3 regions of the Hoeflea sp. EC-HK425 genome follow, and region 1 is predicted to be linked to each of the others. Evidence: riboswitches for the same ligand, from Rfam matches in the RefSeq annotation. Region 1 holds a riboswitch; each other region holds the start of a gene.

What was found. Region 1 has a riboswitch for cobalamin ahead of SPHINGO391_RS06110 (CbtB-domain containing protein). Riboswitches for the same ligand answer to the same signal wherever they lie in the genome.
Region 2: another riboswitch for cobalamin. It lies ahead of SPHINGO391_RS12330 (DUF1636 domain-containing protein); the one in region 1 lies ahead of SPHINGO391_RS06110 (CbtB-domain containing protein).
Region 3: another riboswitch for cobalamin. It lies ahead of bluB (5,6-dimethylbenzimidazole synthase); the one in region 1 lies ahead of SPHINGO391_RS06110 (CbtB-domain containing protein).

The regions. Positions count from the first base shown of each region.
Region 1 is NZ_LR701572.1:708,707-711,973, forward strand. Features, by position in the region: gene SPHINGO391_RS06105 (cobyric acid synthase) at 1-1,016, shown strand, start outside; cobalamin riboswitch at 1,067-1,441, shown strand; gene SPHINGO391_RS06110 (CbtB-domain containing protein) at 1,491-1,670, shown strand; gene SPHINGO391_RS06115 (CbtA family protein) at 1,683-2,396, shown strand; gene cobU (bifunctional adenosylcobinamide kinase/adenosylcobinamide-phosphate guanylyltransferase) at 2,393-2,917, shown strand; gene cobW (cobalamin biosynthesis protein CobW) at 2,925-3,267, shown strand, end outside.
Region 2 is NZ_LR701572.1:1,976,357-1,979,623, reverse strand. Features, by position in the region: gene SPHINGO391_RS12340 (GTP-binding protein) at 1-412, shown strand, start outside; gene SPHINGO391_RS12335 (ABC transporter substrate-binding protein) at 537-1,157, shown strand; cobalamin riboswitch at 1,173-1,393, shown strand; gene SPHINGO391_RS12330 (DUF1636 domain-containing protein) at 1,501-1,926, shown strand; gene SPHINGO391_RS12325 (ABC transporter ATP-binding protein) at 1,923-2,702, shown strand; gene SPHINGO391_RS12320 (ABC transporter substrate-binding protein) at 2,714-3,267, shown strand, end outside.
Region 3 is NZ_LR701572.1:1,009,930-1,013,196, forward strand. Features, by position in the region: gene SPHINGO391_RS07535 (DapH/DapD/GlmU-related protein) at 1-533, shown strand, start outside; gene bluB (5,6-dimethylbenzimidazole synthase) at 530-1,210, opposite strand; cobalamin riboswitch at 1,259-1,439, opposite strand; gene phnC (phosphonate ABC transporter ATP-binding protein) at 1,620-2,468, shown strand; gene phnD (phosphonate ABC transporter substrate-binding protein) at 2,560-3,267, shown strand, end outside.

The sequences.
Region 1 (3,267 bases):
GATTTGCGACATTGGCCGGAGTGCCGGTCGTGCTGGTGGGCGACATTGACCGAGGCGGGGTGATCGCATCGATTGTCGGCACGCACACGATCCTGCCCGACGAGGACCGGTCGACGATCTCAGGCTACCTGATCAACAAGTTTCGCGGCGATGTCAGCCTGTTCGACGATGGCATCTCAGCCATCGAGGGTTTCACCGGCTGGTCCTGCCTGGGTGTCGTTCCCTGGCTCAAGGCGGCAAACCGGCTGCCAGCCGAGGATTCGGTAGCACTCGAACGGCTGGTCCAGGGACGGGCGGGCGGACTCAAGATTGCGATACCCGTGCTTTCCCGGATTGCGAACTTCGATGATTTCGATCCGCTCAGAGCCGAGCCGGAGGTGGATCTGGTGTTTGTCCGCCCTGGCGAACGCCTGCCCGGGGATGCCGGACTGGTGATCCTGCCGGGCTCGAAGTCGACGATTTCCGATCTCGCCGATTTCCGCCGGCAGGGCTGGGATGAGGATCTGCGGGCGCATCACCGGCGCGGCGGGCGGATCATAGGCATCTGCGGGGGCTACCAGATGCTGGGTCGGACTGTGAGCGATCCCCTGGGGATTGAAGGGGGCGCGCCTGTCGCCGAGGGGCTTGGCCTGCTCGACATCGAGACCGTGATGGCGCCCGAAAAGACCGTGCGCAACATCGCCGCGCGTTCGGCGGAATGGGACTTGCCGCTCGAAGGCTACGAGATCCATCTGGGCATCAGCCGCGGGCCGGATTGCGTTCGCCCTATGACCACTCTCGATGGGCGCCCAGACGGAGCCGTCTCTGCTGACGGCAAGGTGTCGGGAACCTATCTGCATGGATTGTTCGGGGCGGATGCCTATCGTGCCAGGCTGCTGGCCGAGTTCGGCATTCGCGGAGGCCAGACCAGTTTCAGGGTCGATGTCGATGCGGCGCTGGATGAAATCGCCGAAGAACTTGACCGGCTTGTCGGCTTCGAGCGGCTGATGCAGGCCTCGGTGCAGATCCGTCGCTGAGGGGACGATCCAGGACGCGGCTGCGATTGACAGTCAGGCGCGCCGCCCCTATCAGTTAAGCCTCGAATGGTTCCAGAAAACCAACCTGGTTTTCCGGATCAAAAGGGAATGCGACGGGATGGACCCAATCCGGGCATCTTTATCGCAGCCGACCCCGCGACTGTAGAGCGGCAAGGCAAATGTCACCGGCCCGGGAGGCCCGGATGACGGGGGACAATGGTGTTTTCCGCAAATCCGAAACTCCGGACCGGGCTGGCCACTGGCGTGGCGGCATGATCAACCGGCGTGGACGCCTCTTTTTCTACGAATCGTCCCGCTTTCATGACCGCCAGACGCGCCGGGAAGGTGGGCATTTGCCGTTGCGCGATGGAAACATCGTGCTGGACCCGCGAGCCAGGAGACCTGCCATTCGCACCGGTTGAGAGCCGGACCTTTGGGAGAGGTATGCTCCCGAAGCCATTCACGGAGGTTGTCATGGCTGTTAAAACTGCTTCGCTTTCACTCACCGACCGCATCGGCGCGCGCGCTGTTGCCGGGTTGATGGCACTCGTTGTCGGCTCGATACTGGTGTTCGGGGTTGGGCTTGCCAACTCGCAGGCGCTGCACGACGCGGCGCACGACACAAGGCATTCCTACGGCTTTCCCTGCCACTAAGGGATTGATCTCATGATTGTCAGGTTGCTCCTGGCGGCTCTCGCCGCCGGGCTCATTGCTGGTATGGCGATGACGCCCGCTCAATATGTCAAGACGATTCCGCTGATCATGCAGGCCGAAGCCTATGAGAACGGCGGGGCCGGGCATCATCATGGCGATGCCGCCGCCTCGGATGAGGCGGCGCATGACCATGGTGCGGACCAGTCGATGTTCGGCTTCGGACGGCTCGGTGACACGATCGTCGCCAATCTTGTCGCCGGCGCCGGTTTCGCGCTGATGCTGGCCGCGGTGGCACTGCTTCTGGGCGTCGAATTCCCGACCGGCACGGCAGGGGTCACGCGAGGGCTGCTGTTTGGTGCCGCTGCATGGTTCTGTGTCCAGCTTGCGCCAGCGATGAGCCTGCCGCCGGCGGTGCCTGGTTTCCCCTATGCCGACCTCGGCGACCGCCAGGGGTGGTGGGTGATCACGATCGCGGCCTCGGCTGCGGGCTTGTGGTGCATCGCGATGCGGCCGGAATGGCCCCTGAAGATTCTGGGACTTGCGATCATCGTCGCGCCGCATCTCTGGGGGTCGCCGGTTCCGGAAGATCTGACGAGCAATGTTCCGGCCTATATCGCCTCTGCCTATGCCGCCGCTTCACTTGCGACAACGCTGTTCTTCTGGCTGCTGCTTGGCGGCCTGCTCGGTCACTTCCTTTCGCGTGTGGACGAGGAGCAGACGGCATGACAGCCGGGCTTCGGCCGGTAACGCTGGTGCTGGGCGGTGCCCGGTCGGGCAAATCCGCCTTCGCAGAACACATGCTGGAGGCGGAGGCGAGCTCGCGGCTCTATCTGGCCACCGGCCAGGCCTGGGACGATGAGATGCGCGTGCGTATCGAAGCCCACCAGGATCGGCGCGGAAAGGGTTGGGAGACGATCGAGACGCCGGTCGATCTCACCGGGACGCTTGAAGCCCAGGCGCGGCCGGACCGGCCGGTGCTGGTCGACTGCCTGTCGCTCTGGGTGACAAACCTGATGCTCGGCGACCATGACATTGACGCCGCCTTTGCCAATCTCGCCAAGGCGCTGCCGGGGCTCACGGGACCGGTTGTGTTCGTTTCCAATGAAGTCGGCCTGGGCATCGTGCCCGACAATGCCATGGCGCGGACGTTTCGCGACCATGCCGGACGGCTTCACCAGACAATCGCAAGCCTCGCCGACGAAGTCTATTTCGTCGCCGCCGGCCTGCCGCTCAAGATGAAGGGTTGACCCGATGTTGAATGGTTCGAAAATTCCCGCCACGGTGATCACCGGTTTCCTCGGGGCCGGCAAGACCACGCTGATCCGTCACATGCTGGCCAACGCCAAGGGCAAGCGGATCGCGCTGATCATCAACGAGTTCGGCGATCTCGGCGTCGATGGTGATGTTCTGAAGGGCTGCGGCGACGAGGTGTGCAGCGAGGACGACATCGTCGAGCTCAACAATGGCTGCATCTGCTGCACGGTGGCAGACGACTTCATTCCGACCATGGAGAAACTGCTGGCGCGCAAGGACCGGCCCGATCACATCGTCATCGAGACCTCCGGCCTGGCGCTGCCGCAGCCGCTGGTCGCGGCCT
Region 2 (3,267 bases), 1.3 Mb from region 1:
CGCCCGTCAGCCCTTCGAACCGGTGAAACTCCAGGCCTTCATCAACCGTCCCTGGCCCGGTGTGGTGCGCGCCAAGGGGTTTTTCTGGCTGGCGACACGTCCACGCTTCGTGGGGGAACTCTCGATGGCCGGCGCGCTCGTGCGCACCGAAAAGCGCGGCCTCTGGTGGTCGGCGGCGCCAAAGGAATACTGGCCCGACGATCCGGCCTGGCATCGCGCCATGGCGCCCTATTTCGACCCGGTCTGGGGCGACCGCCGGCAGGAGCTGGTGTTCATCGGCTGCGATCCGATGGATGAAGCGAAGATCCGCGCCGATCTCAACGCCTGCCTGGTGAACGCGCCGGCGCTCCTGCCCGAACTGTGGACATCCATGCCTGATCCGTTCCCTGCCTGGGACAGGCAGGCGGCATAGCTGTCTCAAACGGGGCCAGCCCTGCCGCGGCTGATCCGGCGTCCGGCGGTGCAGCGCGGTCGGTGCGCCCCGAACCCCCTTTCGCATTCCCGGCCTTGCCTTCAATCAAACCCAGAAATCCCCCATGATCAAGAAACTCGCCCTTGCCATCCTCTTGTCGACCAGCCTTTGCTCCGCAGCGCTTTCCAGTGACGGCGTACTTGACGTCGCGGCCCCGTTTGAGATCAAGGGTGCCGACCCGTCCTTGTCGGGTGATATTTTTCTCAAGATGGACATCGCCGAGGCGCTGGTGAATGCCGATGCGACGGGTCGTCTGCTGCCCGGCCTGGCCGAAAGCTGGTCGGTGTCCGGTGATGGTCTGATCTGGCGGTTCGTCCTGCGCGAGGGCGCATTCCATGATGGCTCGCCCTTTACTCCAGAAGCCGCCGCCGCTGCGCTTGATATCGCCCGCGCAAAGAAGGGGCTTCTTTCTGCTGCACCGATCGAGTCCATCGTTGCCGACGGCTGCGATCTGGTCATCTCACTCAAGGAGCCGTTCGGGGCGCTGCCGGCTTTCCTCGCCGAATATCGCTCAAAGATCCTGGCGCCGTCCGCCTACGGTGCTGACGGCATAGCGACTTCGGTGATCGCCACAGGTCCGTTCAAGGTGACCGAGTTGCAGGCCCCGATGTCGCTGAAGACGAAGCGGAACGGCCATGTGGTGAAGCTTGATGATCGCCCGGCAATGGCTCGACACGGCAATTGACGAGGTGAAAACATCAATCTAGGTTCATGGCATGGTTCCGCCCGACTCAAAGGGAAGGCGGATTAAAAGGGAACACGGTGAGGTGTAGCCAATAGGCGCTGAATCCGTGACTGCCCCCGCAACTGTGAGCGGCGAGCTTCCTCAAGATTGACCACTGGCGCAAAGATCGTGCCGGGAAGGTTTGAGTGAGCTGTGACCCGCAAGTCAGGAGACCTGCCATGACCGTCGTAACTCAACCCGGGCGGGGTGTCCGGAAAGGGAGAATTGTCATGAGCAACCGGAATTCCGGGCATCGCAAAGTCAATCATCGCTTTGGCCCCCGCACTCTCGTGCGGAGCGCGCAATGCCGACCAGACAGACAACCACAAAGCCAGCCTCCCATCGCATAACCGTCTGCACCGCGTGCCGCCACACCGGCAGCGATTGCCGTCCCGGGTACGAACTGCTTGCACGTTTGCGCGATGCGATGAACAGGGCCGGCCAGGCGACAGGCGCGCTGTTCGAGATTTCGGGTGTGGCCTGCATGGCGGGTTGCGACCGGCCCTGCACGGTTGCCTATCAGGCGACCGACAAGGCCACCTACCTGTTTGGCGATATCGATCCGGCTGACGATATTGGCGACCTGGTCCGCTTTGCCGAGCACTATGCCAGCCTTGATGACGGTTGGTGCTCGTCCACCCAACGCCCGGGCAAGCTTCGCCACACCACGCTTGCGCGCGTTCCGGCCGCGATTTTTGTGGTCGAACCGGTCGAGGGATCGCTCCAGTGAGCGCGGCCAGCCTGACTCTTGCCGGAGCATCCTGGCGTGCGCCCCGCGGCCCGGTGATCCTCCAGCCCGTGACGCTCAACCTTCCCGCGGGCCGGGTGCTCGGCGTGGTGGGGCCGAATGGTGCGGGAAAATCCACCTTCCTGCGCCTCGTCTACCGCTATTTGAAGCCGGCGAGCGGCGCGGTGCTGATCGATGGTGAAGACATCTGGACCATGCGCGCCCGCGATGTGGCGCTCAAGGTCGCCACGGTGCTGCAGGAACAGCCGACCGACTTCGCGCTGACCGTGCGCGAGATCGTCGACCTCGGCCGGCTTCCGCATCGGGGCGGTCTGGTGCGCAGCGACGCCCGCGATGCAGCGGTTGTCTCTGCCGTTCTGGACAGGCTTGATCTTCATGGATTTGCCGGACGGCGTTTCGGATCACTTTCAGGCGGCGAAAGACAGCGGGTGATGGTGGCGCGCGCGCTGGCGCAGGAGCCTTCCCTGCTGGTGCTCGATGAACCGACAAACCATCTCGACATCCGCCACCAGCTCGAGGTGATCCGCCTGATCAGAAACCTCGACATGACGATCATCACCAGCCTGCATGACCTCAACCTGGCCGCCGCCGTTTGTGATGACATCCTGCTTCTGCAGCAGGGCCAGGCCATGGGTTTCGGCACACCCGATGAAGTTCTTGCCGACGACACCGTTTCGCGTGCCTTCGGGGTGCTCGCCCGGCGCGAGCGCCTCACACCGAGCGAGAACAGCCATTTTACCTACCAGCTTAACATGTAAGGGATTTTTCCATGAAAGCGCCTTCTCTCGCCCTGCTCGGGCTGGCTTTTGTTGCCGCTCCTGCTTTCGCCGGCACAACCGTTGAAAGCTGCAATCGCAGCGTCACTTTCGACGCCCCGCCAAAGGCCGCCATTTCCAACGACGTCAACCTGACCGAAATGATGCTGGTTCTGGGTCTCGCCGACCGCATGGTGGGGTATACCGGAATATCCGGATGGAAGACGCTGGATGAGGAAATGCGCGCGGGCGTGAGTGAACTGCCGGAGCTCTCCGAAAAGTACCCCACGAAGGAGGTCATCATCGGGGCTGATGCGGACTTCTTCTTCGCTGGCTGGAACTATGGCATGAAAGTCGGTGGAGAGGTGACGCCCGAGACGCTCGAGCCGTTCGGTGTCAAGGTCTATGAACTGACCGAAAGCTGCATTCATATCGGACCGAAGAACAAAGTCTCGATGCAGGACATGTACAACGACCTGCTCAATCTCGGGCGCATCTTTGGCGTCGAGGACAAGGCGCAGGCCCTGGTGGAGAGCTACAAGGCCGAGCTTGCGACGTTTGAGGCAAC
Region 3 (3,267 bases), 300 kb from region 1:
GGGCCAATTGCACGGTGTCCCATTCAACCATGGGCGACTACTCCTACTGCGTCGAGAATACCCAGATCGCCTATGCAAAAATCGGCAAGTTCGCCAACATAGCCTCCCATGTGCGGATCTATGCCAGCATGCACCCGATGGAGCGCGCCTCGCTGCATCACTTCAGCTACCGCTCGGCATGGTACTTCGAAGGCGAGAGCGACGACCAGGACTTCTTCGACTGGCGCGCAGGCCAGGGGATCACGATTGGCCACGACACCTGGATCGGCCACGGCGCCGTGGTGATGCCCGGGGTAACAATCGGTAACGGCGCCAGCATCGGCGCGAACGCGGTGGTGACCAAGGACGTGGCCGATTTCGCCATCGCCGTCGGCGTGCCGGCGCGAACCATCCGGCAGCGCTTTTCCGACGCTATCGCCAGCCGGCTTGATGCACTCGCCTGGTGGGACTGGGAGCATGAGAAGCTACATGCGGCGCTCAGGGATTTCCGGACATTGCCGGCTGAAGAGTTTCTCGAGCGGCACGGAGGTTAGACCTCTCCCTGCCAGCACTCCTCGAAAATCAGCTCATCGAGTGGCAGCCTGCGGTTCCAGCCTTTGACCTCCAGTTCGGGCCGTTCGTAGAGCTCGTCGACATAGCCCAGACAAAGATAGGCGACGATCTCGATCCGCTCAGGGATGCCGAGAATGGCCTTGAGGTCCGCATCGCGAAAGATGCTGACCCACCCCATGCCGATGCCCTCGGCGCGGGCTGCGAGCCAGAGATTCTGCACCGCGCAGACGGTGCTGTAGAGATCCATGCTCGAATTGTGGGTGCGGCCCAAGACCACATCGCCGCCGCGGTCCCGGTCGCAGGTGACGCAGATGTTGAGCGGCGCCTTGCGGATGCCTTCGAGTTTCAGGAACTTGTACCTGGACTGCCGCTCCCCGGTAAACATGGCCGCGGCTTCCTCATTGGCGCGGGCAAAGGCATCGGCGACCCGATCGCGAACGGTCTGATTCCTGATGGTGATGAAGTTCCAGGGCTGCATGAAGCCAACCGACGGCGCGTTGTGCGCGGCTTCAAGCAGCCGCCGGAGCACATCATTCGGTATCGGCTCCGGAAGGAACTGGTCGCGCACGTCGCGGCGCGTGAAGATGGCCTTGTAAACGGCGTCACGTTCACCTGTTGTGAATGGTTGTGCTGCAGCCAGCATTGATGTCTTCGGCATTGTCTGATCCCCAACAATCCGTGAAAACCCGCCGCGCTGTCCATGCGCGGCAAGGCTATGACATCTGGCCGGTCTTCTGACTTCGGTTCCGCCGGCAGGCGCGCCTTCCCGGATTTCCCAGTGGCGTCTTGCGCTTGCCGTCCCCGTCACAGCGTTGGGCACGTTCCGGAATTGCACCGGATTCCCGATTCTCCCGCACAATGCAGGCACCAGATGCAGCCATAGGGTCATGACCGGGGCCTGAGCGCAAGCCGGAAAAACAAGGAAAACAAAGGGTTTTGACATATCCGGACGGGCAGCTGTGGATCGTAACAAAACTGACATCAAACCGACATCGGCCCTTCATACGGCTGGGCTAGTCCAATCCTCGAAAGTCACGAAACCCGCCGTGACCCATGGGGATTTGCTTATGCTTGAATTGACCGATGTGACCCGCCGCTTTGGCGCCAACACCGCTGTTGACTCAGTGACCCTGTCTATTCCCGAGGGGCAGATGGTCGGTATCATCGGCCGCTCCGGCGCCGGCAAGTCGACCCTTCTGAGAATGATCAACCGACTGACCGGCGTCAGCGGCGGAGTAATATCCCATCACGGACGTCCGGTCTCGACGCTGACCGGGCGCGAACTGCGCAGCTGGCAGCGCGATTGCGCCATGATCTTCCAACAGTTCAACCTGGTCCCGCGTCTCGACGTTGTGTCCAACGTGCTGCACGGGACACTCAACATGCGTTCGACGTTCGCAACCATGTTCAACCTGTTTCCACGCGAGGACATCCTCAGGGCGATCTCGATCCTCGAACGGCTCGGCGTCGCCGAGAACGCGCCGAAGCGGGCCGAGGCGCTTTCTGGTGGCCAGCAGCAGCGGGTGGCGATCGCTCGGGCGCTGATGCAATCGCCGAAGCTTATCCTCGCTGACGAACCAATCGCCTCGCTCGATCCGCTCAATGCCCAGATCGTCATGGATGCGCTCAAGGACATCAACGAGCAGGAAGGTATCACGGTGGTCACCAACCTTCACACGCTCGACACAGCACGCAATTATTGTGAGCGCATCATCGGCATGGCAGCCGGTAAGGTCGTCTTTGACGGCAGGCCGGAGGAGCTGACCACGGAAGCAGTTCGCGCGATCTATGGAGCGGGTGCCGACGGCGAGGAAATCTCTGAATCGATGACGTCCACCAGCCTGCACGCACGCGGGCGTCCGGCCGACGTCAAAGCGAAACTCACTCCTTCCGGCGTAGCGCTGGAATCGATCTGACCTCGCGGTTGCCGGGACCATCCTGCGGTTCCGGCCCGAGACGCCAGTTTTCCTACCCCACTGTCAACCCTTGTACGGAGACTAGATTATGATGAAGACCATCCTCGTGGCCGCCACGGCAGCCCTCTTGTCCACCAGCGCTTTCGCGCAGGACGCGATCACCGAATTCCGCATCGGCATCCTCGGCGGCGAAAACGCCCAGGACCGTCTGACCTCGAACGAATGCCTGCGTGCCTATGCCGAGGAAGCCCTTGGCGTTCCGGTCAAGCTGTTCACGCCGGCCGATTATGATGGCGTGATCCAGGGCATGCTCGGTGGTTCGATCGATATGGCGTGGCTCGGAGCTTCCTCTTATGCCAAGGCCTTCCTGACCGATCCTGAAGCCGTAGAGCCGGTTCTGGTCAAGACCAACCTCGACGGCTCGTTCAGCTATCACTCGATCGGCTTTGCCCGCAAGGACCGTAACATCACCTCGCTGGATGATATGAAGGGCAAGGCTTTCGGTTTTGGTGATCCCAACTCGACCTCGGGCTACCTGATCCCATCGATCGAAATTCCCCAGGCAACCGGTGCCTCCATGGAGAGCGGCGACTATTTCGGTGAAGTCAAGTTCACTGGCGGTCACGAGCAGACCATTGTTGCGGTTGCAAACGGCGAAATCGACGCCGGCGTGACTTGGGCCGATGGCCAGGGCAACTGGGAAGACGGCTACAATTCGGGTGCACTGCGCAAGGCAGTCGACTCCGGTCTCGTCGACATGAATGACATCGTGGAAATCTGGAAGTCGAAGCCGATCCCT